Regions from separate parts of the Xanthomonas sp. AC360 genome, predicted to be linked through region 1. Evidence: predicted binding sites of a transcription regulator. Region 1 holds the regulator's gene; each other region holds the start of a gene.
What was found. Region 1 encodes FliA, which starts transcription of late flagellar genes. Its sites were predicted from a motif close to TAAAGTTTNNCNNNCNNNGGCCGATAA; they were not measured.
Positions count from the first base shown of each region.

Region 2: ACZZ0O_RS08045 (GGDEF domain-containing protein) is a predicted target of FliA. The motif match lies at 5,762-5,788, and genes of this name have one in related genera.
Region 3: ACZZ0O_RS18300 (methyl-accepting chemotaxis protein) is a predicted target of FliA. The motif match lies at 6,021-6,047, and genes of this name have one in related genera.
Region 4: ACZZ0O_RS20450 (STAS domain-containing protein) is a predicted target of FliA. The motif match lies at 4,878-4,904, and genes of this name have one in related genera.

Region 1 is NZ_OZ409846.1:3,797,219-3,805,049, reverse strand. It holds gene flhA (flagellar biosynthesis protein FlhA) at 1-71, shown strand, start outside; gene flhF (flagellar biosynthesis protein FlhF) at 1,275-2,954, shown strand; gene ACZZ0O_RS16270 (MinD/ParA family protein) at 2,941-3,825, shown strand; gene ACZZ0O_RS16265 (RNA polymerase sigma factor FliA) at 3,822-4,589, shown strand; gene cheY (chemotaxis response regulator CheY) at 4,624-5,016, shown strand; gene ACZZ0O_RS16255 (protein phosphatase CheZ) at 5,016-5,642, shown strand; gene ACZZ0O_RS16250 (chemotaxis protein CheA) at 5,645-7,300, shown strand; gene ACZZ0O_RS16245 (XVIPCD domain-containing protein) at 7,511-7,831, opposite strand, start outside.
Region 2 is NZ_OZ409846.1:1,886,845-1,894,675, reverse strand. It holds gene treZ (malto-oligosyltrehalose trehalohydrolase) at 1-1,520, opposite strand, end outside; gene ACZZ0O_RS08055 (1,4-alpha-glucan branching enzyme) at 1,523-3,757, opposite strand; gene glgA (glycogen synthase GlgA) at 3,754-5,337, opposite strand; gene ACZZ0O_RS08045 (GGDEF domain-containing protein) at 5,823-7,451, shown strand; RNA gene ACZZ0O_RS08040 (sX9 sRNA) at 7,512-7,588, shown strand; gene ACZZ0O_RS08035 (DUF808 domain-containing protein) at 7,603-7,831, opposite strand, start outside.
Region 3 is NZ_OZ409846.1:4,264,009-4,271,839, forward strand. It holds gene rnd (ribonuclease D) at 1-704, shown strand, start outside; gene ACZZ0O_RS18275 (H-NS histone family protein) at 1,227-1,628, shown strand; tRNA gene ACZZ0O_RS18280 (tRNA-Ala) at 1,714-1,789, shown strand; gene ACZZ0O_RS18285 (hypothetical protein) at 1,943-2,119, shown strand; gene ACZZ0O_RS18290 (GGDEF domain-containing protein) at 2,308-3,393, shown strand; gene ACZZ0O_RS18295 (chemotaxis protein CheW) at 3,732-4,241, opposite strand; gene ACZZ0O_RS18300 (methyl-accepting chemotaxis protein) at 4,253-5,911, opposite strand; partial or broken gene ACZZ0O_RS18305 (DNA-3-methyladenine glycosylase) at 6,211-6,829, shown strand; gene ACZZ0O_RS18310 (DEAD/DEAH box helicase) at 6,769-7,831, opposite strand, start outside.
Region 4 is NZ_OZ409846.1:4,764,818-4,772,648, forward strand. It holds gene ACZZ0O_RS20440 (GNAT family N-acetyltransferase) at 1-521, shown strand, start outside; gene mfd (transcription-repair coupling factor) at 1,095-4,562, shown strand; gene ACZZ0O_RS20450 (STAS domain-containing protein) at 5,015-5,344, shown strand; gene ACZZ0O_RS20455 (chemotaxis protein CheA) at 5,363-7,381, shown strand; gene ACZZ0O_RS20460 (methyl-accepting chemotaxis protein) at 7,448-7,831, shown strand, end outside.

The DNA.
Region 1 (7,831 bases):
GCCTGTCGGTGCTGGCGTATAGCGAAGTGCCGGAAGACAAACGCCTGAAGCTGGTCGGCACCATTAGCTAAGACGAACGCACACCGTCATCGCCCCCATTCCGTAGGCGCGCACCCGGGCGCGACAGCCTTACCGGGACAGCCCCATCGCGCCCAGGTGCGCTCCTACGACGTACCGGGTAATCCGACAACGCGGGTGAGCTTTGATCCAGAAGGGTCAACCGCTGGGATGCGAGATCCCAAGAAGACAGCACAGCTCGGACTGGACAACGTCGCCGACACCGCGTGTGTAGGAGCGCACCCGGGCGCGAGGGCTTTACCGGGAAAGCCCCATCGCGCCCAGGTGCGCTCCTACGGCGTACTGGGTCATCCGACAACGCGGGTGAGCTTTGATCCAGAAGGGTTAACCGCTGGGATGCGAGATCCCAAGAAGACAGCACAGCTCGGACTGGACAACGTCGCCGACACCGCTTGTGTAGGAGCGCAACCGGGCGCGAGGGATTTACCGGGACAGCCCCGTCGCGCCCAGGTGCGCTCCTAAGATGCAGCGTGCACCCTGACCAGGCGCAGTTGACCCCGCTCTGCATGCTCAACCGCGGCAACGCGCGATGTCTTGGACGACGACCTACCACTAAGCAACATCGTGGCCCCCTTTCCGTAGGAGCGCACGCGGGCGCGACGGGCTTCACCGATACAGCCCATCGCGCCCAGGTGCGCTCCTACGACTGCATCGGCGCTCCGGTATAGCCCGACAGCCTCTATCGCGTCCTCCAGCAATCGCCGCAGGGCGGCCACCAACCGCCAACGCCAGGCGCCGGAAATCCGCCACTCGGCAAAATCCCAATCGATTGCATGCCACCGACCCTGGGAAGCACGACGAGCACGGCGCTGCTGCGGTTCGCGCGGGCGTTCAATGCGCTCCAACAGACGCGATCTGCGCAGCCGTCCAACACAGGGACGCCGCCGCACCGGCACCCAATGCCGTCGAAAAATTCAATCAGAACATCCACTTAGCGCAGCAAGCCCGGCTCGGCGTCAGTACCTAGTCTCCTCCGCGCGCACCCCGCACCCACTCGCCAAAAACCCAGCACCGCCGTTTTGGCACGCCGCGTGCATTAGCTCTGGCGAGACCGCAGACAGCACCACCGCTGCGGGGCGGATGGCAGGACTTGGAACAACCGAACGGGACAGGCAACTCATGACGCTGGCAACACACCCACATTCATCGCGCACCCGTCCGGCGTCCGGCGGGTCCCGTTCCTGGAGGCACGTGGCATGAAGATCAAACGCTTTGTCGCCCCGGACATGCGCACCGCATTCCGCATGGTGCGTGAAGAGCACGGCCCGGATGCAGTGATCCTGTCCAACCGTCGTACCGCTGAAGGCATCGAGATCGTCGCTGCCAGCAACTACGACGAAGAACTCGTGCAGCGTGCGCTGGAAACCGCACGCTCCGATGCGCCGATCACCCACACCGCTCCGCTGCAGCAGGCGCCCGTGCAGCAGGCTCCGGCGCAGGCCGCTACCCGCCCGGCCGCTCCGGTGCATGCCCCGCTCAAGCCGGCCGCCGAGAACGGCATGAGCCACCGCCAGCGCGTTGCCAGCGCCGCCGAAGAAATGATTGCTGCGATGGCCCTGCGTCAGCCGGTCAGCGTGCCGCGTCAGGCCCCGGTGGCCGCCCCGATCCGCAGCGTGGTGCCGATGCCGGCCGTGCAGGATGTCGCCGCCCCGGTTGTGCAGCGTCAGGAACACGCGCTGTCGGCCGTGCCGGAACAGCTGTTCGCCGACTTTTTGACTACCGCCCCGGTGCAGCGCCCCGCCGTGCAGGCCGCTCCGGTGCAGGCACCGACCCCGGTCGTTGCCGCAGCCCTCGCCGCCCCGGCTTACGCCGCGCATGGGCAGGACGACGATGCATTCGACGACGAGGCCGACTTCGGCCTGGACGACGCGCTGCCGCAGATCCTGCCGCCAGCCGCGTTGCCGCCGATCGTCGTCGCCCCCGCCGCGCTGGCCGCGGTGCCGGTGGCCGCCGCGCCGCTCCCGCAGAACGACGAAGAACTCAAGCAGCTGCGTGGCGAACTGGCGCTGATGCGTCAGATGATCGAGCGCGAAATGAACCGCCTCACCGACGAGCGCCTGCGTGGCTCCCCGGTGCGTGCGCAGGCGCTGGAGCTGATGGACGACTACGGCTTCGATGCCGGCCTGACCCGCGATGTCGCCATGCAGATCCCGGCCGATACCGAATTGCACCGCGGCCGCGGGCTGATGCTGGGCCTGCTGTCCAAGCGTCTGCCGGTGGCTCCGATCGACCCGCTGGAACGCGGCGGCGTGATCGCCCTGGTCGGCCCGACCGGTGCCGGCAAGACCACCACCATCGCCAAGCTGGCGCAGCGCTTCGCCGCCCAGCACGCCCCGCGCGACGTGGCCCTGGTCACCACCGATACCTTGCGCGTCGGTGGCCGCGAGCAGCTGCACAGCTACGGCCGCCAGCTCGGCATCGCCGTGCACGAGGCCGACAGCGCCGAAAGCCTGCTCGCGCTGCTGGATCGCCTGCGCGACTACAAGCTGGTGCTGATCGACACCGCCGGCATGGGCCAGCGCGACCGCGCCCTGGCCGCCCAGCTGAACTGGCTGCGCGCCGCCCAGCAGGTCACCTCGCTGCTGGTGCTGCCCGCCAACTCTCATTTTGCCGACCTCGACGAGGTCGTGCGCCGCTTCGCCCACGCCAAACCCCAAGGCGTGGTGCTGACCAAACTCGACGAGACCGGCCGCTTCGGCAGCGCCTTGTCGGTGGTGGTCGACCACCAACTGCCCATCACCTGGGTGACTGACGGACAGCGGGTCCCAGACGACCTGCACCGCGCCAATGCCGCCAGTCTCGTTCTTCGTCTTGAAGATTTACGGCGCGCTGCCGATAAGCCCTGTACTCCGGAGCACAACCATGCAGTCGCGTGAATACGCAAAGCTGACCAACGCCTTCCCCCTGACGGCGACCCGTCCCGAGCCCTTGGGCCCGGTGCGCACGATTGCCGTGACCGGTGGCAAGGGCGGCGTGGGCAAAACCAACATCTCCGCCAACCTGGCCGTGGCGCTTGCCGACATGGGCAAACGCACCCTGCTGCTGGACGCCGACCTTGGCCTGGCCAACCTGGATGTGGTCTTGGGACTCTCGCCCAAGTTCACCCTGGCCGACCTGATCGCCGGCCGCTGCACGCTCGATGAAGTGATCATCGAAGGCCCGGGCGGCGTGTTGGTGGTGCCGGCCGCCTCCGGTCGCCGCCACATGGCGGAACTGGCTCCGGCCCAGCACATCGGCCTGGTCAATGTGTTCTCCGAACTGGAACGCGACCTGGACGTGATGGTCATCGACACCGCCGCCGGCATCACCGACAGCGTGCTGACCTTCTGCCAGGCCGCCCAGGACACCGTGGTGGTGGTCTGCGACGAGCCGGCCTCGATCACCGACGCCTACGCGCTGATCAAGGTGCTCTCGCGCGAACGCGGCGTGGACCGCCTGCAGATCATCGCCAACATGGTGCGCGACCCCAACGAAGGCCGCCTGCTGTACGACAAGCTCTCGCGCGTCTGCGAAAAGTTCCTTGGCGATGTGTCGCTGAACTATCTCGGCCACGTGCCGCAGGACGACTGGTTGCGCCTGTCGGTGCAGCGTCAGCAACCCGTCATCAAGGCGTATCCCGCCAGTCCGTCGGCGCAGGCCATTGCCGAAATCGCACGCCGTACCTCGCGCTGGCAGGCTCCCACCGTGCCGCGCGGCAACGTCGAGTTCTTTGTCGAACGCATCATCCAACGGGGAGTGGCCGCATGAGCACTGCTACCGCAACCACGGCCACCGCGCAGTACCGCGCCGTGCAGCGCAATAACGCCAACGACGTGGTGACCCAGCACGCCGATCTGGTCCGCCGCATCGCCCACCATCTGGCGGCGCGTCTGCCGGCCAGCGTGGAAGTGGACGACCTGATCCAGGCCGGCATGATCGGCCTGATCGAAGCCTCGCGCAGTTACGACTCCGACCAGGGCGCCTCGTTCGAAACCTACGCCTCGATCCGTATCCGCGGCTCGATGATCGACGAAATTCGCCGTGGCGACTGGGTGCCGCGTTCGGTACACCGCCGTGCCCGCGACGCCGCCGCCGCAGTGCGCAAGATCGAGCAGAACACCGGCCGCGCCGCCGCCGCCACCGAAGTGGCCGCCGCGATGGAAATGCCGCTGCCCGATTACCTGCGCCTGATGGAAGACGCCGCACGCGGCCAGGTGCTGAGCCTGGAATCGCGCATCGAAGATCACGGCGAGCTGGACACCACCGCCAAGGGTGGCCCCAACCCGCAGCAGATGATGGAGCGTGGCGAATTCGGCCGCGAGCTGGGCAAGGCCATCGGCCAGTTGCCCGAGCGCGAGCAGCTGGTGCTGTCGCTGTACTACGAACAGGAATTGAACCTGAAGGAAATCGGCGCTGTGCTCGGTGTCAGCGAGTCGCGCGTCTGCCAGATCCATGGCCAGGCCGTGGTGCGTTTGCGCGGCCGCCTCAAAGTCTTCGAACTGGCCGACGCCGGTGTCGAAATTGACGACTAATTTTTCGCGTATTTTTTCGTGTTAGGAGCTTGATGTGAATAAGAACATGCGGATCCTGATCGTGGACGACTTCTCGACGATGCGACGTATCGTCAAGAATCTGTTGGCAGATCTCGGCTTCACCAATACCGCAGAGGCCGAAGACGGCAACAGCGCGCTGGCTGCATTGCGCTCGGGCCCGTTCGATTTTGTGGTGACGGACTGGAACATGCCCGGCATGACCGGCATCGACCTGCTGCGCAACATCCGCGCCGACGCTAAGCTCAAGCACCTGCCGGTGATGATGGTGACCGCCGAAGCCAAGCGCGAGCAGATCATCGAAGCGGCGCAGTGCGGCGTCAATGGCTACATCATCAAGCCGTTCACCGCGCAGACGCTGGAAGAAAAGCTGGGCAAGGTATTCGAACGTCTGGCGGCGACCGCCTGATGAACGCCACCGTGGAGACCAATGCCGAACGCGCTGCGTTGATCGAGCGTCTGCAAGGTGCGCTTGATGCACTGGAAAGCGGTGACGAAGCTGCCTGGAAGCGCGAGGTCGATCACCTCGCCGCCCTGCGCACGCGTCCGATGATGCAGGGCCTGAGCCGGCTCGCACGCGAACTTGGGCAGGCGCTGGGCGAGCTGCCCACCGTGCCCGAAGAAGCCGGCGAACTGGACGATGCCTGCTCGCGCCTGGACCACGTGGTGGAAATGACCGAAAAGGCCAGCCATCGCACCCTGGATCTGGTCGAAGAATGCCGCGAGCTGGCCAACAAGCTGCGCGACGGCGGTCTGAATCAGGACCAGGGCGCGCTGATGGACCAGATGCGCCACAACCTCACCGAGCTGTCGCTGGCGCAGAGCTATCAGGACCTCAGCGGGCAGATCATTCGCCGCGTGGCCGGGATCGTGCGCCGCGTGCATGAAGGCTTCGGCGCGCTGGGCCTGCCGCCCAAGAGCACCGAGCCGAAGAAAGACGACGGCGGTCTTGCCGGTCCTGCGGTCAAGGGCCTGGACCGTCACGCGGTGTCGCAAGACGACGCCGACGATTTGCTGTCCGGATTGGGGTTGTAACCATGAGTGCTGTTCCAGACGATATTGCTGCCGATTTCATCGTCGAGGCCCAGGAAATCCTGGATCGCCTCGGCGAACAGCTGGTGTCGCTGGAACAGGCGCCAGACGAAGCCGACCAGCTCAACGCGGTGTTCCGCGGCTTCCACACGCTCAAGGGCGGCGCCGGCTTTCTGGCGATCAAGCCCATGGTGGAGCTGTGCCACGCCGCCGAAGAAACCCTCGGCATGGCGCGCTCGGGCCAGGCGGTGCTGCAGGCGCATCACTTCGATGCCGCGCAGCAGTCGCTGGATTATCTGCAGGCCATGCTGGATGCGATGGGCTCGGGCGAACCCGTGCCGCATGCACCGCCGTCGCTGATCGCACAGTTCGATGCCAAGAGCGGACCGCCGGCGGTCAAGGCCGCACCCAAGGCGGCAGCTGCCGCAGCTGCGCACGACGACGGCCATGCCGCGCCGGCGCCGGGCGCCAAGGCCGCACCGAAAGCTGGCGCCAAGGGCGGCGCCGAAGCCGAACAGACCGTGCGCGTGGATACCAAGCGCCTGGACGCCATCGTCAATCTGATTGGCGAACTGGTGCTCTCGCGCAACCGGTTGAAGACCTTGCGCACCCGTCTGCGCGACGAAGAACTCGACCGCGCGGTCAGCGTGCTGGATATCGCCACCGCCCGCCTGCAGACCGCGGTCATGCGCACCCGCATGCAGCCGGTGAGCAAGGTGTTCGCGCGCTTCCCCAAGGTGGCCCGCGACGTTGCGCGCACCCTGTCCAAGGAAGTTGAACTGGAACTGGTCGGCGCCGAAACCGAGCTCGATCGTAATCTGGTCGAAGCCCTGGCCGACCCGCTAGTGCACCTGGTGCGCAATGCGATCGACCACGGCATCGAATCGCCGGCATTGCGCGAAGCCACCGGCAAACCACGCAGTGGCCATGTGCGCCTGTCCGCGCAGCAGGAAGGCGACTACGTCAGCATCGAAATCCAGGACGACGGCGCCGGCATCGACCCGGAACGTCTGCGCGAAATCGCCCGCAACAAGGGCCTGATCGACGCCGAAGCCGCTGCCCGTCTGAGCACCGACGAATGCCTGCATCTGATCTTCATGCCGGGCTTTTCGACCAAGGCCGAAGTCACCGATATCTCCGGCCGCGGCGTCGGCATGGACGTGGTGCAGTCGCGTATCCGCGAGTTGAGCGGGCAGATCCAGATCCAGTCCGAACTGGGCCGCGGCAGCCGCTTCATGATTCGCGTGCCGTTGACCCTGGCCATCCTGCCCACGCTATTGGTGCAGGCCGGCGAAGCGGTGTATGCACTGCCGCTGGCACGCGTGGTCGAAGTGCTGCACGCACCGCAGACCTCGCTGGGCTGGTTCGACGGCCGCGCCGTGCTCGACCGTCGCTCGCACACCTTGCCGCTGATCGACCTGCGCCGCTGGCTGGGCGTGCCCGCCGATCAACCGCCGCTGCTGACCGTGGTGCTGCTGCAGGCCGGCGAAACCCGCTTCGGCCTGGTGGTGGATCAGGTCCGCGGCCGCGAGGAAGTGGTGATCAAACCCCTCCCCCGCGCCCTGCGCGGCCTGCCCGGCTACGCCGGCGCCACCCTGATCGGCGACGGCCGCATGGCGCTGATCCTGGATGTGGATGGGCTGCGTTCCAGCGATCATTGATTTTCGGGAATCGGGAATCGTCAAGACGATCCTAGCTACCTGATTTGACGACAACGGCCGCGTACTGCGGCCGTTGTCGTTTCACTACCAGCATCGCTGCCGATCTATGCCAATACGCGCGCAGGCATGGGCGCGATGGTTTGGCGACGGCCAGGCTGCCGTGGAACTGAATCTGGAACCGTTATTACAGAACCGTTACTTCACTAGCCCTCACACCATCCGGTGTTGAGGCGCAATCGACTGCTCTCTCTGTTGCTCCTGCTGCTGGGATTGCTGTTGGCGCTGCGTTTCGCCCAAGGCCTGCAATTGCGCCAAGGATTGCTCGACGGGCTGCGCAATCGCATCACTCGTCTTCATATGCGCCATCTTGTGAGCGGGGTCGTTCAACGCGCCTTCGACAACGAAAACATTCTCGCCCTGCTGCACGGACTTGGTGTTCTCGCTCAGCACGACATGATCGATCCGCGACAGTCCGTTTTCTTTGGCTAGATGTGCGCTGCTTGCTGCCAGCCGGGCGCTGTTGTCGTCGTA
Region 2 (7,831 bases), 1.9 Mb from region 1:
CACTGTCGACGCACGGCGAGCAGCGCAGTGAACCACGCTGCCCACTGCGCGCCGTCGCCGTGCGCCGCATCGCCGATCGGCGAGCGCGAGGCGGCGAAGGTGGAATGGCTGTTGGGGTCGGGAATGGTGGCGCGCTGCGCTTCATCCGCGAAGGCGGCAAAGTGCGCGAACTCGCGACGTCGCCCTTCGCGCACCGCCTCATCCAGCGGCGGACCGAAGTCGGTGAAGAACAGGAACGGCTGCGTCGCACCCCAGGGCTCGCCCATGAAAAACAGCGGAATCATCGGCGTCAATGCGGTCAACGCCAACGCTGCGCGCAAGCGCGGTTGCGCGACCAGCACGGTCAGCCGCTCGCCACGCGCACGGTTGCCGATCTGGTCGTGATTCTGCGCAAACACCACAAACTTGTACGGCGGCAACGCACCACTGGGCTCGCCACGCACGTGTCCACGCGGGTCCGGCTCGCCCTGATACGCAAAGCCTTCGCTGAGCACGCGCGCCAGATGCTCGGTGGGCTTGTCGGCGAAGGCGGCGTAATAGCCTTCGGCCTCCCCGGTCAGCAACACATGCAAGGCGTTGTGGAAATCGTCGTCCCACTGCGCGGTGTAGCCGCGTTGCAATTGCGAGGCCTGGTTGGCCTCGTTTTCCAGCACCAGATGCACGTGGCGGCCAGACGGCAGGCTGCTCTCCACGGTCTCGCGCAAGGTGTCCAGAAATGCATTGGGCGTGATCGCGTGCACCGCATCCAGGCGCAAGCCGTCGAAGCGGTATTCGTGCAACCACATCAATGCGTTATCGAGAAAATAGCGCTGCACCGGCGGCTTGTGGAAGTCGATCGCCGCGCCCCACGGAGTGGGCTTGTCTGCATTGAAGAACGGGCCGGCATAGCTGTGCAGGTAATTGCCGTCCGGGCCGAAGTGGTTGTAGACCACGTCCAGCAACACCATCAGGCCGTGGCCGTGCGCAGCATCGATCAACGCCTTAAGTGCGTCGGGCGTGCCATAGGCGTCGGCCGGTGCATACGGCAGCACGCCGTCGTAGCCCCAATTGTGCGCACCGGGGAAGGCGCTCAACGGCATCAGCTCGATGGCGGTGATGCCCATCGCGGCCAGCTGCGGCAACTGCGCCTGCACGCCGGCATAGCCGCCGCAGGTGCCCACGTGCAGCTCATAGATCACCGCTTCGTCCCACGGACGGCCCTGCCACTGCGTGTTGCTCCAGCGGTAGCCGTCGGTGGGCTGCACGGCGCTCGGGCCGTGCACGCCATCAGGCTGCCAGCGCGAGGCTGGATCCGGCACCGGCTCGCCGCCATCGACGCTGTAGCGATAGCGCGCAGTTGCCGCGCAGGCCAGGGTGGCGGTGAAGAACCCGTCCTGCCCGGCCTGCAGCGCGCTGCGCGTGCCGTCGTCGAACACCACTTCCACGCGGCTGGCATCCGGTGCCCAGAGCGCGAAGCGCACCTGTCCCTCACCCGCTGGCCATGCGCCCCAGGCCGGGATGATGTCGTTGCGCTGGTTCATTGTTATTTCTCCGCTTGCAGGTAGATCGTGGCCAGCGGCGGCAGAGTCAGGCGCAGACGTTGCGTATGCCCATGCATGCCCATCGGCTCGGTCGCAAGACGACTGCTGTTGCCGAGGTTGCTGCCGCCGTAACGGGCACTGTCAGTATTGAGGATTTCGCGCCAGATGCCGGCGCGCGGCACTCCCACGCGGTAGTCGTGTTGCGGTTGCGGGGTGAGGTTGCTCACCGCCAGCAACGGCGGCGCACCGCCTTCGGGGTCATGACGAATGAAGGCCAATACGCTATTGCGTGCGTCGTCGGCCACGCTCCAGTCGAAGCCATCGGCGCGATGCGTGCTGCGATACAGCGCCGGCACGCGGCGCAAGGTGGCGTTGAGATCGCCCACCAGTTGCTGCACGCCGCGATGCGGCGCGCCGTCGAGCAGATGCCAGTCCAGCGACTGGTCGTGATTCCAATCGCTCCACTGGCCGAATTCGGCGCCCATGAACACCAGTTTGTCGCCCGGATGCGCCCACATCAGCGCCAGATACGCGCGCAGGTTGGCGAAGCGGCGCCAGTCGTCGCCCGGCATCTGCCCAAGCAGGCCGCCGGTGCGATGCACCACTTCGTCGTGCGACAGCGGCAACACGAAGCGTTCGGAGAACGCGTACACCAGGCCGAAGGTGAGCTGGCTGTGGTGTTGCGCGCGCTCGGCAGGATCGCGCTGCATATAGCTCAGCGTGTCGTGCATCCAACCCATGTTCCACTTGTGCGTAAAGCCCAGCCCGCCGTCGCTGATCGGCGCGGTCACGCCGGGCCAGGCGGTGGATTCTTCGGCGATGGTAAGCACACCCGGATGGCGCGCGGCAATCTCTCGGTTGAGCTGGCGCAAGAACGCCACCGCCTCCAGATTCTCGCGGCCGCCGTGCGCGTTGGGTACCCACTCGCCTTCGGCACGGCCGTAATCGCGGTACAGCATCGAGGCCACCGCATCCACGCGCAGGCCGTCGAGGTGGTAATGGTCAATCCACTCCAGCGCGCTGCCCAACAGGTAGGCGGTCACTTCCGGGCGGCCGTAGTTGTAGATCAGCGTATTCCAGTCGCGATGCATGCCTTCGCGCGGGTCGGCATGCTCGTACAGCGCGGCGCCATCGAACTGCGCCAGGCCGTGCGCATCATCGGGGAAGTGCGCGCTGACCCAATCCAGGATCACGCCGATGCCGGCACGGTGGCAGGCATCGACGAACTGCGCAAAGCCATCCGGGCTACCGTGACGGGCAGTCGGCGCATACAGGCCCAGCGGCTGGTAACCCCACGAGCCACCGAACGGGTGCTCGGTGATCGGCAGCAACTCGAGATGGGTGAAGCCCAGCTCCTGCACATACGGGATCAGTTGCTTGGCCAGACTGGGCCAGTCCAGCGGCTGGTTGTGGCCATCGCGGCGCCACGAAGCGGCATGTACCTCGTAGATGGACATCGGCGCCGGCAATGCCTGCACCGCACGCTTGTCCATCCACTCGGCATCGGTCCACGCAAACGCGGCGCCACCGGGCACCACCGAAGCGGTGGCCGGCGGCAGCTCGCTCTGGCGCGCGACCGGGTCGGCCTTGAGCAGCACACGGCCGTCGGCGGCGGTGATCACGTATTTGTAGCGGGCGCCGGCTTCCACACGCGGCAGGAACAGCTCCCAGAAGCCGCCCAGACGCTGACGCATGGGATGCCGCCGCGCCTCCCAGCCATTGAAGTCGCCCACCACCGCCACGCGCTGCGCGTGTGGCGCCCAGACCGCAAAGCGTACGCCCGGCACATCCTCGCAGCGCAGATGCTGTGCGCCCAGCGTGCTGCGCAACGCCTGCCCATCGCCGGCGGCGATCTGCAGCAGCAGCGACTCGTCCAGGGTGGGGGCAAACGCGTACGGGTCTTCGATCTCCTGCACCACGTCCGGCCAGACGATGCGCAGCCGATACGGTCCATCGACCGCCAGCTCGCCTTCGAACACGCCATCGACCGCGCCGGCCTGCATGCGCGCCAGCAACTTGCCGCGTGGATCGATCAGGCCCATCGCCTCGGCGCCAGGTGCCAGCACCCGAACGCGGCGGCGGCCATCGGCCTGCAGATGCGGGCCCAGCACCGCGAACGCGTCGGTGGGCGCTCCGTCGGCCAGCGCCTGCAAGGCAAGCGCGCTATCAGACACTCCTTCCGTGGTCACAGCCTCGCCTTCCGTTCCCTGCCCTTGCACGCCCAACCGTTCGCTCATGACACCGTCGCAAGCGCAGGTGCGGTTGCGGCGGTGCGTTCGTAGAGGGACAGATATTTCTTGCCGGCCACATCCCAGCCGCTGGGCCGCAGCATGGCCGCGCGGCGCATCGCCGACAGCAGGCTGGGCAGCCGGAAGGTGCGGAACGCGCGTTCCAGGCAGCGGCGCAAGGCCTCCACGCTGGCGTGCTGGAACAGGAAACCGGTTACGCCATCGTCCACGGTATCGATCAGCCCACCGGTGGCGTGTGCGATCGGCAGGCAGCCGAAGCGCTGCGCGTACATCTGGCTCAGGCCGCAAGGCTCGAAGCGCGACGGCATCAGCAGGAAGTCCGCACCGGCGAACATGCGCCGCGCCAGGCCTTCCTCGAAGCCGATGAAGGCACCGACCTGGCCGGGATACCGGCGGGTCAACTCGGCCACCTGTTGTTCGATCTCCGGCTCGCCACCGCCGATCACGGCGATCTGGCCACCGGCCGCCACGATCTGCGGGGCAACCTCGCAGATCAGGTCCAGGCCCTTCTGATGCACCAGCCGCGACACCACCGCAAACAACGGCCCGGTGCTGTCGCGTAGCCCAAAAGCCTTGCGCACCTGGGCGGCGTTGGCCTGCCGGCCCTGCCACTGGTTCACGCTGAAGTGCGAATCCAGGTGGACGTCGGTGCGCGGGTCCCAGCTGGCGTCGATGCCGTTGACGATGCCGGTCAGCGCGCCCTTGGCGGCGCGGCCGGCCAGCAGCCGGTCCAGTCCGCAGCCTTGCGCCGGGCCGGTGATCTGCTTGGCATAGCTGATGCTGACGGTGTTGACGTGGTCGGCATTGACGATACCGCCACGCAGGAACGACATCTGCCCGTAGAACTCCAGCTCGGCCACCCGCTCGGCCGGGATGCCCAGTGCCGACGCCATCGAATACGGCACCAGGCCCTGGTAGGCCAGGTTGTGGATGGTCAACAGGCACGGGGTGGTGCCGCCGGACCAACGCACGTAGCCGGCCGCCAGCGCGCACGGCCAGTCGTTGAGATGCAGCAGGCGCGGCTTCCAGCCCAGGCCGGCATGACCGGCGGCAATCTGCGCGGCGGCATGCGACAAGGTGGCGAAGCGGATCGCGTTGTCTTCGAACTCCGAACCGCTGGTGCTCACATACGGCGAGCCATCGCGTTCGAACAGTTCCTTGGACAACAGGATGTAGATCGGCAGGCCATCGGACTGCACGATGCGACCGATGTCGCAGGCCGGCAGCGAGGCATGCGCCAACACGCGGCCCACAATCTCCACCTTGCCGGCACGCTCGAGCACCGCGCGGTAGCCGGGGATCAGCACACGCACGTCATAGCGATGGCGCAGCGCGCGCGGCAGCGCTGCCGCGACATCGCCCAGACCGCCAGCCTTGATGAAGTCGGCCATCTCCGACACCACGAACAACGCACCGCGCGTATCGGCCAGCGACACCGGCAATCGCTCGTGATGGCGAATGAAACGCCCGCGTGCATCACGCGGCCGCCCGCTCTTCTTCAGCGTGGGGATCATCGTGCTGCGCTCTAAGCGTGCAGTGCTGGCGTGAAGCGGCATCGTGGCAACCATCTAAACGTCCGTCGTAAAGTGGGTGGAGACGGAAAACGGCGAAGCGAAAACCATCGTCTGCCGATGTGGCCAGACGACATGCTACGAATGAGGAGCAGGGACCACGCGCGTACTCCACGTTGTCCTTGGTGATGAATCTACACCCCGTACAAATAAAATATGCGTGAACATGTGCTGACTTTTCTGCGACAGCCCACATTCCTTTACGCACAGTTGCGCAGGTCTGCGGGCATAAGCGATGCATTGCAGTGCGATGACATCCCCGCATCGGTGCATAGGCACTGAGATGCACCGAATGCGGGAGAGTGCAGCTGTGGTCGTCGTCATCTGTGTAACTTGTTCATGCCCACGTTCGCGTCATGCATCGCATCGCGGCGTCGCGATTGGATGCATGCTGCGGACTGCGCCGTACGGTCCGGTCTGCTCAAGCGGCTCGCATACGCGCCGATAACCAGCGATAGCACGTCGACCTTTCGAGACCTGGCATGACCGACCAGCCTGACCTTCCAAGCCGCCCGCGTGGCGGGCTGCGCCGTCTGTTGCCTTGGGGCGGCACGGACACCGCGCGCCCGGTCGCTGCGCTGCCGAGCGTGCGCGGCAGCGCGCATGCCGCGCCGGGGCTTGCGGCACATCAGCTGGTTCCCGCCAAGACCAAGTCCGGCGCGCACGATCCGGCGGCCGCCACGGCGATGCTCGTTCGTCTGTTTTCGCATGCCGCGCATCCCGAGGCACTGCTGCTGGCGTTCGCCGAAGGCATCGCCAGCCTGCATGGTGAACTCGGCGACATGGGCGTACGCCTGAGCGCGGCCTATGCGGCCGGCGACTGGCCAGGCTACGGCCGCACGCTGCGCCAGCTGATCGACAAATACATCCGCACCATCGATATCGGCGACTCCATCGCCGAAGGCCGCACCGAAGCCGAACAGTTACGCGACCTGCTGCGGCACGCGCTGGGCAACGCCCTGGCCACACTGCTGCAACGCAGCCCCGAGCTGGCCGAAGAAGCCCAGACCCTGGCATCGGCCCTGCGCCATTGGCGCCCCGGGCACGAGCTGATCACGCTAGAGCAGCGACTGCGCGAACTGAGCCATCAAATCGGCCTGCGCGCCGAGGATGCCAGCGAACAACAGAACCTGTTGCTCGGCTTGTTCGACCTATTGTTGGAGAACGTCGGCGAACTCCTCGACGATCGCAGCTGGTTACAGGGCCAGATCTCGGTGGTGCGGCAGCTGCTGGCCGGCCCGCTGGACGTGGAATCGATCGAACAGGCGCGCGGCACCCTGCGCGAGGTGATCTACAAGCAGGGCCTGCTCAAGCAGGGCATTGCCGATTCCAAGAGCGCCATGCGCGAAATGATGGTGTCCTTCGTCGACCGGCTCGACGGCATGGCCACCAGCACCGGCGAGTACCACGACCGCGTTGCCGGCTATTCGCAGGCGATCGGCGACGCTCGCAGTATTCCCGACCTCAACCGCCTGCTGCAGGACGTGCTGCAGGACACCGCCGGGGTCCAGGCCCAGGCGCTGGCCGCGCGCGACGAACTGCTGTCCGCACGCCGCCAAGTCGAAGACGCAGAACAACGCATCGCCTCGCTCGAACAGGAACTCAACGCAGTCGCCGGACTGGTGCGCGAAGACCAGCTGACCGGCGCGCTCAACCGGCGCGGCTTCGAAGAACTGTTCCAGCGCGAAGCGGTGCGCACCCAACGCAGCGGCCAGCCGCTGTGCGTGGCGATGCTGGACCTGGACGACTTCCGCCGCCTCAACGAAGCCCACGGCCACGCCGGCGGCGACGCCGCGCTACGCCACACCGTCGAGGTGGCCAAGGCGGTATTGCGTACCACCGATGCCATTGCCCGCTTCGGCGGCGAAGAATTCGTGCTGCTGCTGCCGGACTCGACCATCTTCGAGGCCAGCGCGGCGGTCATCCGCCTGCAACGTGCCATGGCGCAGCGCTCCTTGCTGCACGAAGACGTGCGCATCTTCATCAGCTTCAGCGCAGGCGTAGCGCTGCGCCATACCGACGAAACCCAGGACGAGCTGGTGCGCCGCGCCGACCGCGCCATGTACGACGCCAAAGCCGCGGGCAAGAATCGGGTGATCAGCGCAGATTAGGGCAGCTAACAAAACGACTGTGCTCACTGCCAGGCGGATGCAGTGAGTGCTCGGTGCGGCATGATCCACTAGTCCGCTCCGTGTTCCTCCGCACCGTCCGCACCCACCTGACGAGTGCTCACTACGTTCTGGTAGCCGCTCCAAGACAAGATCAGTGCGCGGCCTTATTCCCGCGCAGCTTCTGGAACAACATCACGGCTCCCAGCACCACCGCACCGGCGACCACGCCGACCACCATGTTGCCCAGCGCTTCGACCAGCCAGCCCAGGCCGCCGGCCGACTTGGCCAGATCCATGACGAGGTGATGCAGCGCGGGGATGTTGTGGACCAGGATGCCGCCGCCGACCAGAAACATCGCCAGCGTGCCGGCTACCGACAGG
Region 3 (7,831 bases), 470 kb from region 1:
GCGAGACGCGCTCGGACTGGATGCGTCGCCCGCTGTCGGCATCGCAACTGGAATACGCCGCCGACGACGTGCGTTACCTGTTCGCGATTCACGACGAGCTGACGCGTCGCCTCACCGAACAGGATCGCATGGGCTGGCTGGCCGAAGACGCCGAGCGCCTGCTTGCCACGGTCGAGCACGATGACGGCGAGCGCTGGCCGCATGTGAGCCTGCGCACCGCACAATTTCTGGAGCCGGCCGCGCAACGTCGGTTGCTGCGGCTGCTGCGCTGGCGCGATCTGCAGGCGCGTCAGAGCGACCGGCCGCGCAGCTGGATTCTGGACAACGAACTGGCCAGCCAGCTGGCGCGCTTTCCGCCCGCGGATCTGGACGCCTTGCTGCGCCAGTTCGACAAATTCCCCAAGGCCCCGCGCAAGCTCGCCAACGCAGTGTGGGACGCGCTCAACACGCCACTACCCGACGAAGACACCGCACCGCTGGCGCAGGCCGCCACCGATGGCAACAAGGCCGTGCTCAAGCGTTTGCAGGATGCGGTGGCGCAGCGCAGCCGCGAACTCGGCTTAGCGGACGGTCTGCTCGCCTCGCGTCGGCATCTGGAAACCCTGATCGAGCAGCACAGCTGGCCCGCCGCACTGGGCCAGTGGCGACGCGAGATTCTGGAAGCGCAGCTGATGCCATTGCTGGCCGACAACGCGGCACAGTGAACCCGGCGTGACGCAGACGACAGCCCGCAGCGATGCGGGCTTTCTTTTTTGCCAGATGCGCTCTGCTCGAAGCGATGCGCCCGGTCAATCCGGCGCTGCCCAACGCGCCAGAGTGTGCTGGAAACAGTCCATCCCTGCCCACGTATCTGTGCGCTGGTAGCAGCCCCAGACATCACACTTGCGCGCAGTGCGAGGGCGCTCACTCCTAGCGTCGTGGCCCGGTACTGCGGCTCATCGTCTTCATCGGCAGAATGATGCGGTCATGGTCGCGTAAGCCGGTGCTGCGCTGGTCATCGCTCATCGCCTGCTCCTACTCTCGTCATGGTCGGATTTGCTTGCCTGCGTGTAAGCTGGACAGTGCCCGCAACGACAATGCGAAAGCGGCCAGGCAGACCTTGTGAAAAGGCTGTTCACGTCGTGTACAAGCCCCCGCACACGCAGCGGTCGCCCCCGGGCCGCATGCCATAATGGCGCTCGCCCCTAGGGCGGCGTCTCCACTCTTTATTCCGAGGCCATACCTCTGTGAGCAATACCTCTTCGAAACTGGATTCCATCGCGCAAGCCAAAGCCAAGCTGCTGGACGAGCTGCAGAAGCTGGAAGAACAGGAGAAAACCGAGCGCGCGAGCGAGGCATCCTCTGCGCATGCCACCATCGTCTCGCTGCTCGAGCAGTTTGCCGGTCATTTCAATACCAAGCAGCGCAACGATATCGCGGCCTATCTGGGCACCACTTCTGCGCGCAAGGAAGTGGTCAAGAGCGGCCGTAGCGAAGTGAAGCCGAAGTACGAGCTGCCGCACACCGGCGAAACCTGGTCTGGCCGCGGCCGTACCCCGAAGGCCTTCGCTGCCTGGGAAGGCTCGGTGTCGTACAAGGAATGGAAGGCCAAGAACCCGGACCTCAAGTTCCCGTTGATTCGCGAGTAATCCGTGCGGGATTGACCGATTTGCCGCGGTCTGCTGCCGGTTGCCTTGGCGAACGGTGCGGCATGTGGTTAGAATCGAGTCACGTGGGGCGGTAGCTCAGCTGGGAGAGCGTCGCGTTCGCATCGCGAAGGTCGAGGGTTCGATCCCCTTCCGCTCCACCACCGCATCAAACGAAGAGCCCTGAACGTTCGCGTCCAGGGCTCTTTTGTTTCAGGTGTCCCACCGGCGCCAAGCACGCGGAGGGACAGGCCATGCCGCCGATATCACATCGCGCGCGCTAACGTCCGCCTCTCCATCACAGCGGACCCTTCGCCATGAGCAACCAACAGCGCCAACCCGACAGTGCCGACGACGACGCCAGCGGCGTCTCCGACAGCCAGGACTCGCGCAAGCAGGACGAAACCGCCAAGCAGCGCCCGGGCCAGGAAGATCTGAAAGTGCATGACGAGCACAGCCGCCGCCCCAAGGGGACTGCCGGCCAGGGCGAATAGCCGCACCGTTCGACAGACCGAGTACTGCAGCATCGGCGTGGGTTCGACACCGCGTCTGCGGCTCGCCGATGTGGCAAGATCCTGACATGTCAGCCGCTGGGGCGGCCGACATGTCGGCGCACCTAACGGCAGCGACCATCGCTGCAGACACTTGATCGCCTTGATGGCGCTTGTTGCAAAGGCCTTGCATGCAGCTTCCCGACGCGCCCGCGTTGCACCTGATCCACGCCACCTTGTTGCCGGGCGACATTGGCGCCTTGTTGGGTGCGCGCCCGCCGGCCAATGAAGACGACCGCTTGGCTGCACTGCAGGCCTACCAGCTTCTGGATACCGCCCCCGAGCCGCAGTACGACGCGCTCGCCGCCGATGCCGCCGCCCTGTGCCGCACGCCCATGGCGCTGGTCTCGCTGGTCGACACGCAGCGGCAGTGGTTCAAGGCCAAGATCGGCATGCAGCCGAGCGAGACGCCACGCACGCTGTCGTTCTGCGCGCACGCCATCCTTGCGCCCGACCAGCTGATGGAAGTGGCCGACACGCATCTGGATGCGCGCTTCGTCAACAACGCGCTGGTCACCGGCGAGCCGCAGATCCGCTTTTACGCCGGCGCGCCCCTGCTGACCTCCGATGGCATCGCGTTAGGCACCTTGTGCGTGCTCGATCGCACGCCGCGGCGGCTGTCGGGCGCCGAACGCGATGCGTTGCGGGTGCTGGCGAGACAGGTCGTGGACACCATCGAGTTACGGCGTGCGGCCGAGCTGGTCGAGCTCGATGGATTACGCGACGCGCTCACCGGGCTCTGGAACCGCACCGGGCTGGAGCATGGCCTGCAGCGTCTCCAAGACACGTGTGCCGCAGCGCCGGAACAGTCGCTGGGCTTTTTGCTGATCGATCTGGATGGCTTCAAGCGGCACAAACTGCAATCGGGCGTTGCCGCAGCGGAAGCGACGCTGGTGCAGGCGGCAAGACTGGTCGAGGCGCAGCTGCCGCAGACCGCGATCGTGGCGCGGCTGGACTGCGATCGGCTGTGCGTGGCGCTTCCGGTAGCGGGGGCGTCTGCTGCAGTGCACGCTGCAGAAGACATCGGTCAAGCGGTCACAACCGCGCACTGGCCCATCGGGACGTTGACCGCCAGCATCGGGCTGGTCGATGTGCCTGCCAGCGAGACGCTCGACAGCAACACCTTGCTGGCGCGCGCGCGACATGCGTTGCAGGGCGCGATCTGCGATGGACGCAACCGCGTGCAGCGGTTCAGCGGCTGGCATCTGCAAGGCTGACACTCGCTCGAGCTGAATTGCTTGCGCTGTCTTTACTGTGTGCCCTGAGTGACAGACGCTGCAGTGCCATGCACGTAGCACTGCGGGTACACGGCGCTACGCAACACGTGTTCAACATTGGTTGATGCGCGCCTGCGACGTTCTGACGCCGAACGTCTTTGCGCTACGTGATTTGCCTTGGGCAACGAGCGGCAGACAACCTACTGCCGCGCCCGCTGCCCAACCAACGCGCCCGGCTTACGAATCAGCGCGACTCACGACGCGCAGTCTTTCCACGCGCGGGCAATCGTCTGCACTCTCAATCGACCGGCATCGGCTCGCCCGAATTCCAAGCGGCCTCAGGCAGCCAGCGCGTCGGCATTGCCGGCAATCTCGTCCACCTGCAGCACCTGTTCCATCTCCAGCAGCACCACGAAGCGCTCGCCCACCTTGCCCATGCCACGCAGCAGGTCGCGACGGATATGCGTACCGAACGCCGGCGCCGCTTCGATATCGTCATCGGCCAGTTCGATCACCGCATTGACGGCGTCGACCAGCACGCCGATCACCTGCGTGCCCTGCGCCTGCTCGGTGGACAGAATCACGATGCAGCTGCGCTTGTTGATGGCGCTGTCGGCACGCCCGAGCCGTGCCTGCAGATCCACCACCGGCACCACCGCGCCGCGCAGATTGATCACACCGCGCACGCACGCCGGCATCGACGGCACTGGCGTCGGAGCGCGGTACTGGATGATTTCGCGAATCCCAAGAATGCTGGTGGCGAAGGTTTCGCCGTCCAGCTGAAAGGTGAGGTATTGGGCGGCTGCATCGGCATCGCCCGGCATGACATCGGAAGTCTGTGCGGTCATCGATCGATCTCTCAGAAGCGAGCGAACTGGCCTTCGTCCGGGCCCTCGGACATGGCATATGCCGGCGCTGCATTGCCACGCCAAGCGCGCGCACCTGCAACACGTGCCGGGCGTGCAGCGACCTGCTTGCCACGCTTGGGCGGCGTGCTCGCAGCGCCCTGCCCGCCCAGCCGGAAGAACGCCATGCTCTGTTGTAGCTGCTCGGCCTGCGCGCTCATTTCTTCGGCGGTGGCGGCCAGTTCTTCGGAGGCGCTGGCGTTCTGCTGGGTGGTCTGGCTCAGCTGCACCACCGCCGAGTTGATCTGGCTCACACCCGAGGATTGTTCTTCGGAAGCGGCGGAGATTTCCTGCACCAGATCCGAGGTGCGCTTGATGCTCGGCACGATGGTGTCGAGCAGGCGCCCGGCGCGGTCGGCCAGTTCGACGCTGGAACTGGCCACCTCGCCGATTTCCTGCGCGGCCACCTGGCTGCGTTCGGCCAGTTTGCGTACTTCGGCCGCCACCACCGCAAATCCCTTGCCATGCTCGCCGGCACGCGCCGCTTCGATGGCGGCATTGAGCGCGAGCAGATTGGTCTGATAGGCGATGTCGTCGATGATGCCGATCTTCTGCGCAATCTGCTTCATCGCCTGGGTGGTGGCCACCACCGCTTCGCCGCCTTCGATGGTTTCCTTCGCGGCCTGGGTGGCCATGCCGTCGGTGATGCGGGCGTTCTCGGTGTTCTGACTGATCGATGCCGTCATCTGCTCCAGCGAGGCGCTGGTTTCTTCCACGCCGGCCGCCTGTTCGCTGGCGGCCTGCGACAACGACTGCGCAGTGGCGCTGACTTCTTCGGACGCGCTGGCCAGGGTCTCGGCACTGGTATTCACCTCGCCCACCACCTGCGACAACTTCTGCACCATGGTGCGCATGGCTTCTAGCAACTGCGCGGTTTCGTCGCGACCGTGTACATCGATGCGCATGGTCAGATCGCCTTCCGACAGGCCATTGGCGACTGCAACCGCGCGACGGATCGGGCCGGTGACGCTGCGGCTGATCACCACCCCAAGCGCGGCGCCGAGCAACACACCGCCGCAAATGATGGCGATCAGCAATTTGGAACTGCGCGCATGGATGGCGCCGGTTTCTGCGTTGGCCGAGGCGGCGCTGCGCTCGCGCAGTCCGCTCAGATCGGTCATCAAGGTATCCACTTCATCCGAGCTGGCGCGCACCGCACGCGACAATGCAGCAAGTTCGGGATTGGCCTCGCGCATTGCTTCGCGATTGGCGGCTTCGATAAAGCGGCCGCGCTCATCCAGATAGGTCTGCCACGCACGATCGAACTGCGCCAGTTTGGTCTTGCCCTCTTCGGTCTGAAAGCTGCCGCGCGCACGGGTCATGTGATCGACCACCTTGGCGGTGTACTTGTCGATGTTCTGCACATGCGACTGGCGTTCTTCCGCGCTGCTGGCCAGCAACAGGTTGGCGCGTGCGCGGCCTGCGTAGATCAGATTGATGTTGGCTTCCTTGACGTTGGACAGGCCGAGCAACTCGCGCTCGTACAGCGAGGTCGACAGGTCGCTGATGCGTCCGGAGTTGGAATAGCCGACCCACCCGATGCACGCGCCGATCGCCGAGACGATCAGAAACGCCACGATCAGTCTGGTTCCGATTTTGAAGTTGCCTAACATTGGGGAGTTCTCTTTGAGTGCTGCGTGGGCTGCATGCGTTGCATGGGCAATCGACGGTGCTGCGCGTGCCGATCGCACGATGCGGACTCGTCTAACCAATCGTTGATAGCTATCGGCGCTGGCAAAACACGCTTGATATGCTTCGATCGGTACAGCGCCTATTCATGAAATTGGATATGCAGTTTTGTGACAGGTCTAGCGCTCCTGACCTGGCGTGTTCGGAAAAACCCTACCCCTGCTCTGCGGGCTGTCCGGGACAGTCCGCAGAGACATCACGACCGGGCGACTAGGCTGATGCCATGTCGCCCACGCCACTGCCCCGCGCGTTCTACGCACACGATTCGCGCAAGGTTGCGCCGCGCCTGCTCAACAAGGTGCTGGTCAGTGCCGATGGCCGGCGCGGCCGCATCACCGAGGTCGAGGCCTATTGCGGCAGCGACGATCCAGCCGCGCATTCGTTCCGTGGCATCACCCCGCGCACGCAGGTGATGTTCGGCGCACCCGGGCATCTGTATGTGTCTCATCTATGGCATGCACTGGGCGATCAATGCAGTCTGCGGCGGTGCCCCGGGGCACGCCGTGCTGATCCGCGCGCTGCAGCCGCTCGCCGGCGTGCAGGCCATGCAGGCGGCACGCGGCGCCGCGCCGGCCAAGGCACTGACCACTGGCCCCGGCCGTCTGGCACAGGTGTTCGGCGTCACTGCGGCCGACAACGGACTGGACCTGACCGATGCTGGCGCACGTCTGTGGATCGAAGACGATGGCACCGCGCCGCCGGCGGCTGCGCTCGCGACGCCGCGCATCGGCATCCGCAAGGCCGTCGATCAGCCATGGCGCTGGGTGGTGCCCGAAAGCGCCTATTTGTCGCGTCCGCTCCCACGCGTGACCGGCACGCGTGCGGCGCTGCCGGGCGACTGAGCCAACCATTGCTCCATCGGCGTCGGCTCGGCCGCACCTGGCCCACGTTGCAGGAGGCGCAAAGCCTGCTCGGTGTGTTCGGCGGTGAGGTCCTGCAGCGGTTGGAAGCGATCGGCCGCCCACACCGCCATCGGCAGGCCGTCGAGCGATGCGACGCGATTGCCCGGCACGCGTGCCACGCGCTCGCCAGGCAGGATACTGCCCAACAGATTGCTGGGGTCGCTTGCGCTCACGCACACCCAGCGCTGCTGCGGAGCCTGGGCGCGGACGCGGCGCAGGGCCGCGATCGCATCCGGCAAGGCGAACTGCTCGCCAGACAGACCGGCGATGAAACGGCCACCGCGGATTTCGCCGCGCGCTTCCAGGCGTTGATACATGCGCAGTAGTTCGCGCCAGGGCGGCAACCACGCCGCCTCGCGCTCAAGCAAGCGCCAGCACACCACGCCGTAACGGCGCAGCAGCGTGCGCGCGACGTGCTCAAGCATTTCTTGATGCCGCTCGCCGGCTTCGGCCAGCGGTAGCTCGGCAAGCGCGCGCACCGGCGCCCATCGCCCGGCATCGCGTATGCCCAGAGCAGTGGCACGACGCCGCTGCCGCGAGAGCGCCGACGGCCGCTTGGAGGCCGGCACCAGCAGCGCGCGCAGCCCGGCATAACTGTCGCAATGGGCACGGCCACGCATCACCAGTTCACTCAGGGCGTCTTCCAGCTCGGTGCTCATCAGGTGCGCGGCATCGGAAATCTCGTCGAAGAACAACGCACCCTGCTGCTGCAGGACCTCCACCACACGCTGCGCGCGCGACCCCAGCGGCGCATCGTCGACCGCACGTGCCAGGCCACTCCAGCGCTGCGCGTCGCGGCGCGGCAGCAGCACGATTGGAGTCGCCCGCAACGCGGCGCCGCTGCGTCCACCGCCCGGCCGCAAGCGCGCCCACACGGTGCGTCCGGCGGTGCATAAATCATCCAGCCACGCGGGTTGATAGTCGCGCACACGCGCCGGCAGC
Region 4 (7,831 bases), 970 kb from region 1:
CTCCCTGGCATGAAAACTTCAGCCTGCCCAATGGCCGCACCCTGTTGCTCCGCCCGATCCGTCCCGAGGACGGCCCGCCGCTGCAAGGGGCATTCAGCCTGCTGGGACCGGAGGAAATCCGCGCGCGCTTCGTACGCTCCTCCGCCGAAATCACCCCGGAGATGGTGCAGCGCCTGACCCATCCCAATCCCAAGACCGAAATCGTGCTGGTCGCCGCCGAGCAGTTGCCCCCGGGCGAAGCCCTGGTCGGTGCGGTGGCGCGCGCAGCATTGGTGCCGGGCACCCGCCAGGCCGAATACACCATCCTGGTCAGCAGCTTCGTCGCCGGCCAGGGCCTGGGACGGCAATTGATGCGCAAACTGGTGAAGTGGGCGCGCCGCAAGTATCTGGATTGCCTGTTCGGCGACGTGCTGCAGAGCAACGTCCCGATGCTGCAGCTGGCCGAATCGCTGGGCTTCAAGCCGCAGGCGCATCCGGATTCGCCGGAACTGGTGCGGATGGTGCTGGAGCTGGATGCCTGAGGGGCTGGGATTGGGGGGCGGGATTGGGGATTCGCTAAAGGCCGTTGCGGTGCTTGCTGGTTGCAGGGTCCTTGCCCGCCTACCAGCGCGGGACACGCCGCAAGTACGTCCCTGTAGGCTCTTACGCGGCATCCATGCCGCGTAAGGTCCCGCGCCGGTAGGCGGGCAAGGACCAGTCGAGATCGTCGGTGTGCATGGTTCAAGCCAGGCGCGGTGAGCGGTGCTATTGACGGCCTACCGAACCAATACAGGGCCCAAGAAACCGCCTGCGGTCTGATGACCCTCCTCTGACGGCCGACCAACGTGCTGGCGCGGTGTCCTCACCGATTGCGGGACCGTGTGGCGGCATGGATGCCGCCACCGAGCCTCCATGGACGGATTCGCGGCGTGTCCCGCAAACGGTGAGGGCACCGCGCCTTCGACCCGCTCAGCGGTTGCTCCTGCAGTAGGCCGGTCACCAGAACGGCAGCGGCAAGCCAGCAGAACTTGGCGAGCTCGTCGCGCACGAGCCAACACCAGCTTTCACGCCAGATGGACCGGGCACTGCGGGCGCTCTGATAAAATCGCGGACTGATGCCGCAGCCTACCTACCCCTCGCCGCCGCTGCCCAAGTCTGGCCAGCTCCGCGCCTACTGGCGCTCTCCGTCTTCTCCGACTGCACTGGCCTGGTCGATCGCCCGCGCCGCCGAGGCGCATGCCGGCCCGCTGCTGGTGATCGCCCGCGACAACCAGAGCGCGCATCAGATCGAAGCCGATCTGCACGCATTGCTCGGTGAGCACGCGACGCTGCCGGTGGTGCCGTTTCCCGATTGGGAAACCCTGCCCTACGACCAGTTCAGCCCGCACCCGGAAATCATCAGCCAGCGCCTGGCTGCCCTGCATCGCCTGCCCGGCCTGAGCAAGGGCGTGGTGATCGTGCCGGTGCAGACCCTGATGCAGCAGCTGGCACCGCTGAGCTACATCGTCGGCGGCAGTTTCGATCTGAAGGTCGGCCAGCGGCTGGATCTGGATGCGGAGAAACGCCGCCTGGAAAGCGCCGGTTACCGCAATGTGCCGCAGGTGATGGACCCAGGCGATTTTGCGGTGCGCGGCGGGTTGCTCGATGTGTTTCCGATGGGCGAAACCACGCCGCTGCGCGTGGAGTTGCTGGATGAGGACATCGATTCGATCCGCGTGTTCGACCCGGAATCGCAGCGTTCGCTGGACAAGGTGGACGCGGTCAAGATGTTGCCCGGCCGCGAAGTGCCGATGGACGATGCCAGCGTCGAACGCGTGCTGGCCTGCCTGCGCGAACGCTTCGACGTGGATACCCGGCGCAGCGCCTTGTATCAGGATCTTAAATCGGGCCTGGCGCCGTCGGGGGTCGAGTACTACCTGCCGATGTTCTTCGCCAAGACCGCCACGCTGTTCGATTATCTGGACAAGCGCGCGCTACCGTTGATCGCCACTGGCGTGTCCAACGCCGCCGATACGTTCTGGGCGCAGGCGCAGAATCGCTACGAACAGCGCCGCCACGATGTGGAACGCCCACTGCTGCCGCCGGACGAGTTGTATCAATCGCCGGATGCGCTGCGCGAGCGGCTCAACAAGCTGGCGCGTATCGAGGTGTGGGCCAGCGACCATGCGCGCATCGACGAGGCCGCCGCGCTCGGCGACCAACCGTTGCCGCCGTTGCCGGTTGCCGCAAAAGACGCGCCGGCTGGCCAGGCACTGGCCTCGTTCCTGAGCCACTACCCGGGCCGTGTGCTGGTCGCCGCCGATTCGGCCGGCCGCCGCGAAGCCTTGATGGAAGTGCTGGCCGCCGCCCAGCTCAAGCCGGATGTCGTGGCCGATGTACCGGCCTTCCTGACGGCGACCAAGCTGCGTTTCGGCATCACGGTGGCGGCGCTGGAAGACGGCTTTGCGCTGGATGAGCCGCAGATTGCGGTGCTGACCGAGCGTCAGCTGTTTCCCGAGCGGGCCAACCAACCGCGCCGCACGCGCCGGGTCGGACGTGAGCCGGAAGCGATCATTCGCGACCTGGGCGAGCTGTCCGAAGGCGCGCCGATCGTGCACGAGGATCACGGTGTGGGCCGCTACCGCGGGCTGATCGTGCTCGATGCCGGCGGCATGCCCGGCGAGTTCCTGGAAATCGAATACGCCAAGGGCGACCGGTTGTATGTGCCGGTGGCGCAGTTGCATCTGATCAGCCGTTACTCCGGTGCATCGGCCGAGACCGCGCCGCTGCATTCGCTGGGCGGCGAGCAATGGACCAAGGCCAAGCGCAGAGCCGCCGAGAAGGTGCGCGACGTGGCTGCCGAACTGTTGGAAATCCAGGCCCGCCGCCGCGCGCGCGCCGGCCTGGCGCTGCAGGTGGACCGGGCGATGTACGAGCCGTTTGCAGCCGGATTCCCGTTCGAAGAAACCACCGACCAGCTTGCCGCCATCGACGCCACGCTGCGCGATCTGGGCAGCAGCCAGCCGATGGACCGCGTGGTGTGCGGCGATGTCGGTTTCGGCAAGACCGAGGTCGCGGTGCGTGCGGCATTTGCTGCGGCCAGCGCCGGCAAGCAGGTCGCCGTGCTGGTGCCGACCACCCTGTTGGCCGAACAGCATTACCGCAATTTCCGCGACCGCTTTGCCGATTACCCAATGAAGGTGGAAGTGCTGTCGCGCTTCAAGAGCACCAAGGAAATCAAGGCCGAGCTGGAGAAGGTCGCCAGTGGCGATATCGACGTCATCATCGGCACGCACCGCTTGTTGCAGCCCGATGTGAAGTTCAAGGATCTGGGCCTGGTCGTGGTCGACGAGGAACAACGGTTCGGCGTGCGGCAAAAAGAAGCGCTCAAGGCGATGCGCGCCAACGTGCATCTGCTTACGCTCACCGCCACGCCGATCCCGCGCACGCTCAATATGGCCATGGCCGGCTTGCGCGATCTATCCATCATCGCCACCCCGCCGCCCAACCGGCTGGCGGTGCAGACCTTCATCACCGCCTGGGACAACACGCTGCTGCGCGAAGCATTCCAGCGCGAGCTCAGCCGTGGCGGCCAGCTGTACTTCCTGCACAACGATGTGGAAAGCATCGTGCGCATGCAACGCGATCTGTCCGAACTGGTGCCGGAAGCGCGTATCGGCATCGCGCACGGGCAGATGCCCGAGCGCGAGCTGGAACGGGTGATGCTGGATTTCCAGAAGCAACGCTTCAACGTGCTGTTGTCGACCACGATCATCGAATCGGGCATCGACATTCCCAACGCCAACACCATCATCATCAACCGCGCCGATCGCTTCGGTCTTGCGCAGTTGCATCAGCTGCGCGGCCGCGTGGGCCGTTCGCATCACCGCGCTTACGCGTATCTGGTGGTGCCGGACCGGCGCTCGATGACCTCCGATGCAGAAAAGCGCCTGGAAGCCATCGCCTCGATGGACGAGCTGGGTGCGGGCTTCACCCTGGCCACGCACGATCTTGAAATCCGCGGCGCCGGCGAGTTGCTCGGCGAAGACCAGAGCGGCCAGATGGCCGAGGTCGGTTTCAGCCTGTACACCGAACTGCTGGAGCGCGCGGTGCGCAGTATTCGCCAAGGCAAACTGCCCGATCTGGATGCCGGCGAAGAAGCGCGCGGCGCCGAAGTGGAGCTGCACGTGGCCTCGCTGATTCCCGAGGATTACCTGCCAGATGTGCATACGCGCCTGACGCTGTACAAGCGCATTTCCAGTGCACGCGACACCGATGCCTTGCGCGAATTGCAGGTGGAGATGATCGACCGCTTCGGCTTGCTGCCGGATCCGGTCAAGCACCTGTTCGCGATTGCCGAGCTCAAGCTGCAGGCCAATGCGTTGGGGATCCGCAAGCTGGATCTGGGCGAAAACGGCGGGCGTCTGGTGTTCGAAGCCAAGCCGTCGATCGACCCGATGACCGTCATCCAGATGATCCAGAAGCAGCCGAAGATCTACACCATGGATGGCCCGGACAAACTGCGCATTAAGTTGCCGATGCCCGAAGGCGCAGACCGCTTCAACGCAGCACGCGGTTTGCTGGCCGCACTGACACCGGGCTGAAGCGCAACGCCGCGTTTGACGGCGTCGCAACAGACTCGACAGCACTACACGTCATGCACGCAGGTGAGCACCACCTGTGTGCATGGCGTGGTGCGCGAGACGTCTCCGATATCGCGCCGATCTGCGTCACACGCAACGGGCTCGCAGCCCTTGCCCTTGCTCGATGCGCACTGCTCCGCCGTGTTTGAAACACGCGCACGTTGTCCCGGGACTGTCCAGGACAAACGCCTTATGAGCCTGCTTGCGACAAACCTGAGCAGTTAATTTCAGAACTGCTAGAAGATTTCACATTTACGTCATTCGACTGAATTTGGCCTAAATATTCCAGCTAGGCGCCGATACCTGCATAGACCGGCATGACTCTGTGTGCAGAGCACGCCACGCAGATCCATGTCACCGCCACCTTCTCCCCGCGTCATCGCACCCAACGTGCGCCATCGCTTGAGGCACCCATGAACACTCCATCTCCCGATCTGCCCGCGCCGTTGACGCTTGCCCTTGAGGGCGAGATGACGATTCGTCGCGCCGCCGAACTCAAGCCGCTGTTGCAGCCGGCGTTGGCGCATCCGGGTGGAGTGCATCTGGATCTGGCGGCAGTGAGCGAAATCGACACTACCGGCCTGCAATTGCTGCTGGCCACCAAGCAGGCGATCCAGGCCGATGGACGGCCGTTTTCGCTGACCGATTCCAGCCGTGCGGTGGTCGATGTGATCGAACTGCTCGGCCTGCTCGAAGCGCTGTACCCGCATGCGGTTGCCTGCCTCGGCGAACACATTCACTAACGGACGGGTGACGCGCGCATGGACATGAACCAGCTGATGCAGACCTTCCTGGCCGAAAGCCGGGATCTGCTCGAAGACATGGAACGGCATCTGCTCGAAGCCGAGCGTGGCGAGTCGTCGCCGGATGCGGTCAATGCGATCTTCCGTGCCGCGCATACCATCAAGGGCTCGGGCGGATTATTCGATCTGCCGCAGCTGGTCGGCTTCACCCATGTGGTGGAAAGCGTGCTCGATCTGGTGCGCGATGAAGCGCTGACGTTGAGCTCGGAACTGATCGGGCTGCTGCTGGTGTGCTGCGATCATATCCATGCATTGGTGGAGACTGCCGCCGACCCCAGCCATGCCGATGCGGATGCGCTGGCTGCCGAAGCCGAACCGTTATTGGCGCAGCTGCAGACCTATCTGCAAAGCAGCGCCTGCGGCGTCACCGCTGCCGCCATCCAGTACAGCACGCCTGAAAAACAGAGCGGTTACTGGCGCATCTCGCTCAAACTCTTCGCCGACGCACTGCGCTTCGGTAACTCGCCGCTCAAGCTGATCCGCAATCTGCGCGGCCTCGGGTCGGTAGAGTCGATCGGCACCGACTACAGCCAATTGCCACGGTTTGAAGACCTCGACCCGGAAGCCAATTACCTCGGTTTCCAGATCCTGCTGCGCAGCGATGCCGATCGTGCCGCGATCGAAGAGGTGTTCGAATTCGTCCGCGACGATTGCGATCTGGATATCGCCGCAGTGTCTGCACCAGCCGATACAGCCACGCTGCTGATCAGCGAGCCGGTGATGGCCGCTGCGCCGGTCAGCGTACTTGCCGCCGTGCCCAACGCTGCAAACGCCGCATCGGCGCCGGCCCGCAATGCACCCGACGCGGGCGGACGCAACAACGATGCGCGCTCGATCCGCGTGGATGCCGACAAGCTCGATCGCATGATCGATCTGGTCGGCGAACTCATCATTGCCGTCAGCAGCACCAACGCCAACGCGCAGCGTACCGGCGATGCGCAACTGCTGGAATCGGCCTCGATCCTGGCCGGCCTGGTGGAAGACGTGCGCGAAAGCGCCTTGCAGCTACGCATGGTCAAGATCGGCGGCACCTTCAGCCGCTTCCAACGCGTGGTGCACGATGTGGCGCGCGAACTCGGCAAGGACATCGCGCTGGTAGTGGCCGGCGAAGACACCGAACTGGACAAGTCGGTGGTGGAAAAGATCGGCGACCCGCTGACGCATCTGGTGCGCAACGCGATGGACCACGGCATCGAGCCGGCGGACGTGCGCGTGGCACACGGCAAACCCGCACGCGGCACCGTGGGCCTCAACGCGTATCACGACTCCGGCAGCATCGTCATCCAGATCACCGACGACGGCGGCGGCTTGAACCGCGACCGCATCCTGGCCAAGGCGCTCGAGCGCGGCCTGATCGAACCCGGCCGCCAACTCAGCGACCGCGAAGTGTTCGCGATGATCTTCGAACCGGGCTTTTCCACCGCAGAAAAGGTCACCAACCTGTCCGGCCGCGGCGTCGGCATGGATGTGGTCAAACGCAACATCACCGCCCTGCGCGGCACGGTCGAAATCGACAGCGCCGCCGGGCTCGGCACCACCATCTCGGTGCGACTGCCGCTGACGCTGGCCATCATCAACGGCTTCCAGGTGGGCGTGGGCAAATCCGTGTTCGTGGTGCCGCTGGATGTGGTGGAGGAATGCGTGGAGTTCACGCCCGACTACGCCAGCGACTACATCGACCTGCGCGGCAGCGTGCTGCCGTATGTGCGCCTGCGTGAACTGTTCGCCCTCGGCGGCAGGACGCCGGCACGCGAAAGCATCGTGGTGATCAGGCAAGGCGCACAACGCTTCGGCCTGGTCGTGGACACCTTGCTGGGCGAATGGCAGACCGTGATCAAGCCGTTGTCCAAGGTGTTCGCACAGGTCAAAGGCATCAGTGGCTCCAGCATCCTGGGCAGCGGCGATGTCGCGCTGATCCTGGATGTGCCCAGCCTGATTCAGCAGTTGCATCCCAACCAGGACGCGCTGGCGGCCTGAGCATTCGCAGTTTCGCTCCTTACAACCCGCCTCGTTCGTTGTTACCTGACCCCAGGAACTCTCGCCATGTCACACCGTCTTCCGATCGCCACCCAGTTATGGTTCACCGCCGCGCTTGCGGTGGCCCTGCCCGTCCTCGTGATCGTCGCCGGCTTTGCGCTGACGCTGTCGCATGCAGCCCTGCTCGGCGCCAGCATCGTTGCAGCACTCATCAGCGGTGCTCTGCTGATGTGGGCGATCCGCATCGCCAGCGGCGCGCTGGACCTGGCCACCACCACGCTGGACGCCTTCTCGCGTGGCAACTTCGATGTCGCCCTGCCGCAGACACGCGACGAGCATGCCGGCGACGTGCTGCGCGGCTTGCGTAAAGTGCAAAGCGGCATCCGCCACGTCAACGACGAGATCAATCGCGTCTCGCGCGAACACGATGCCGGCGAAATCGACGCACGC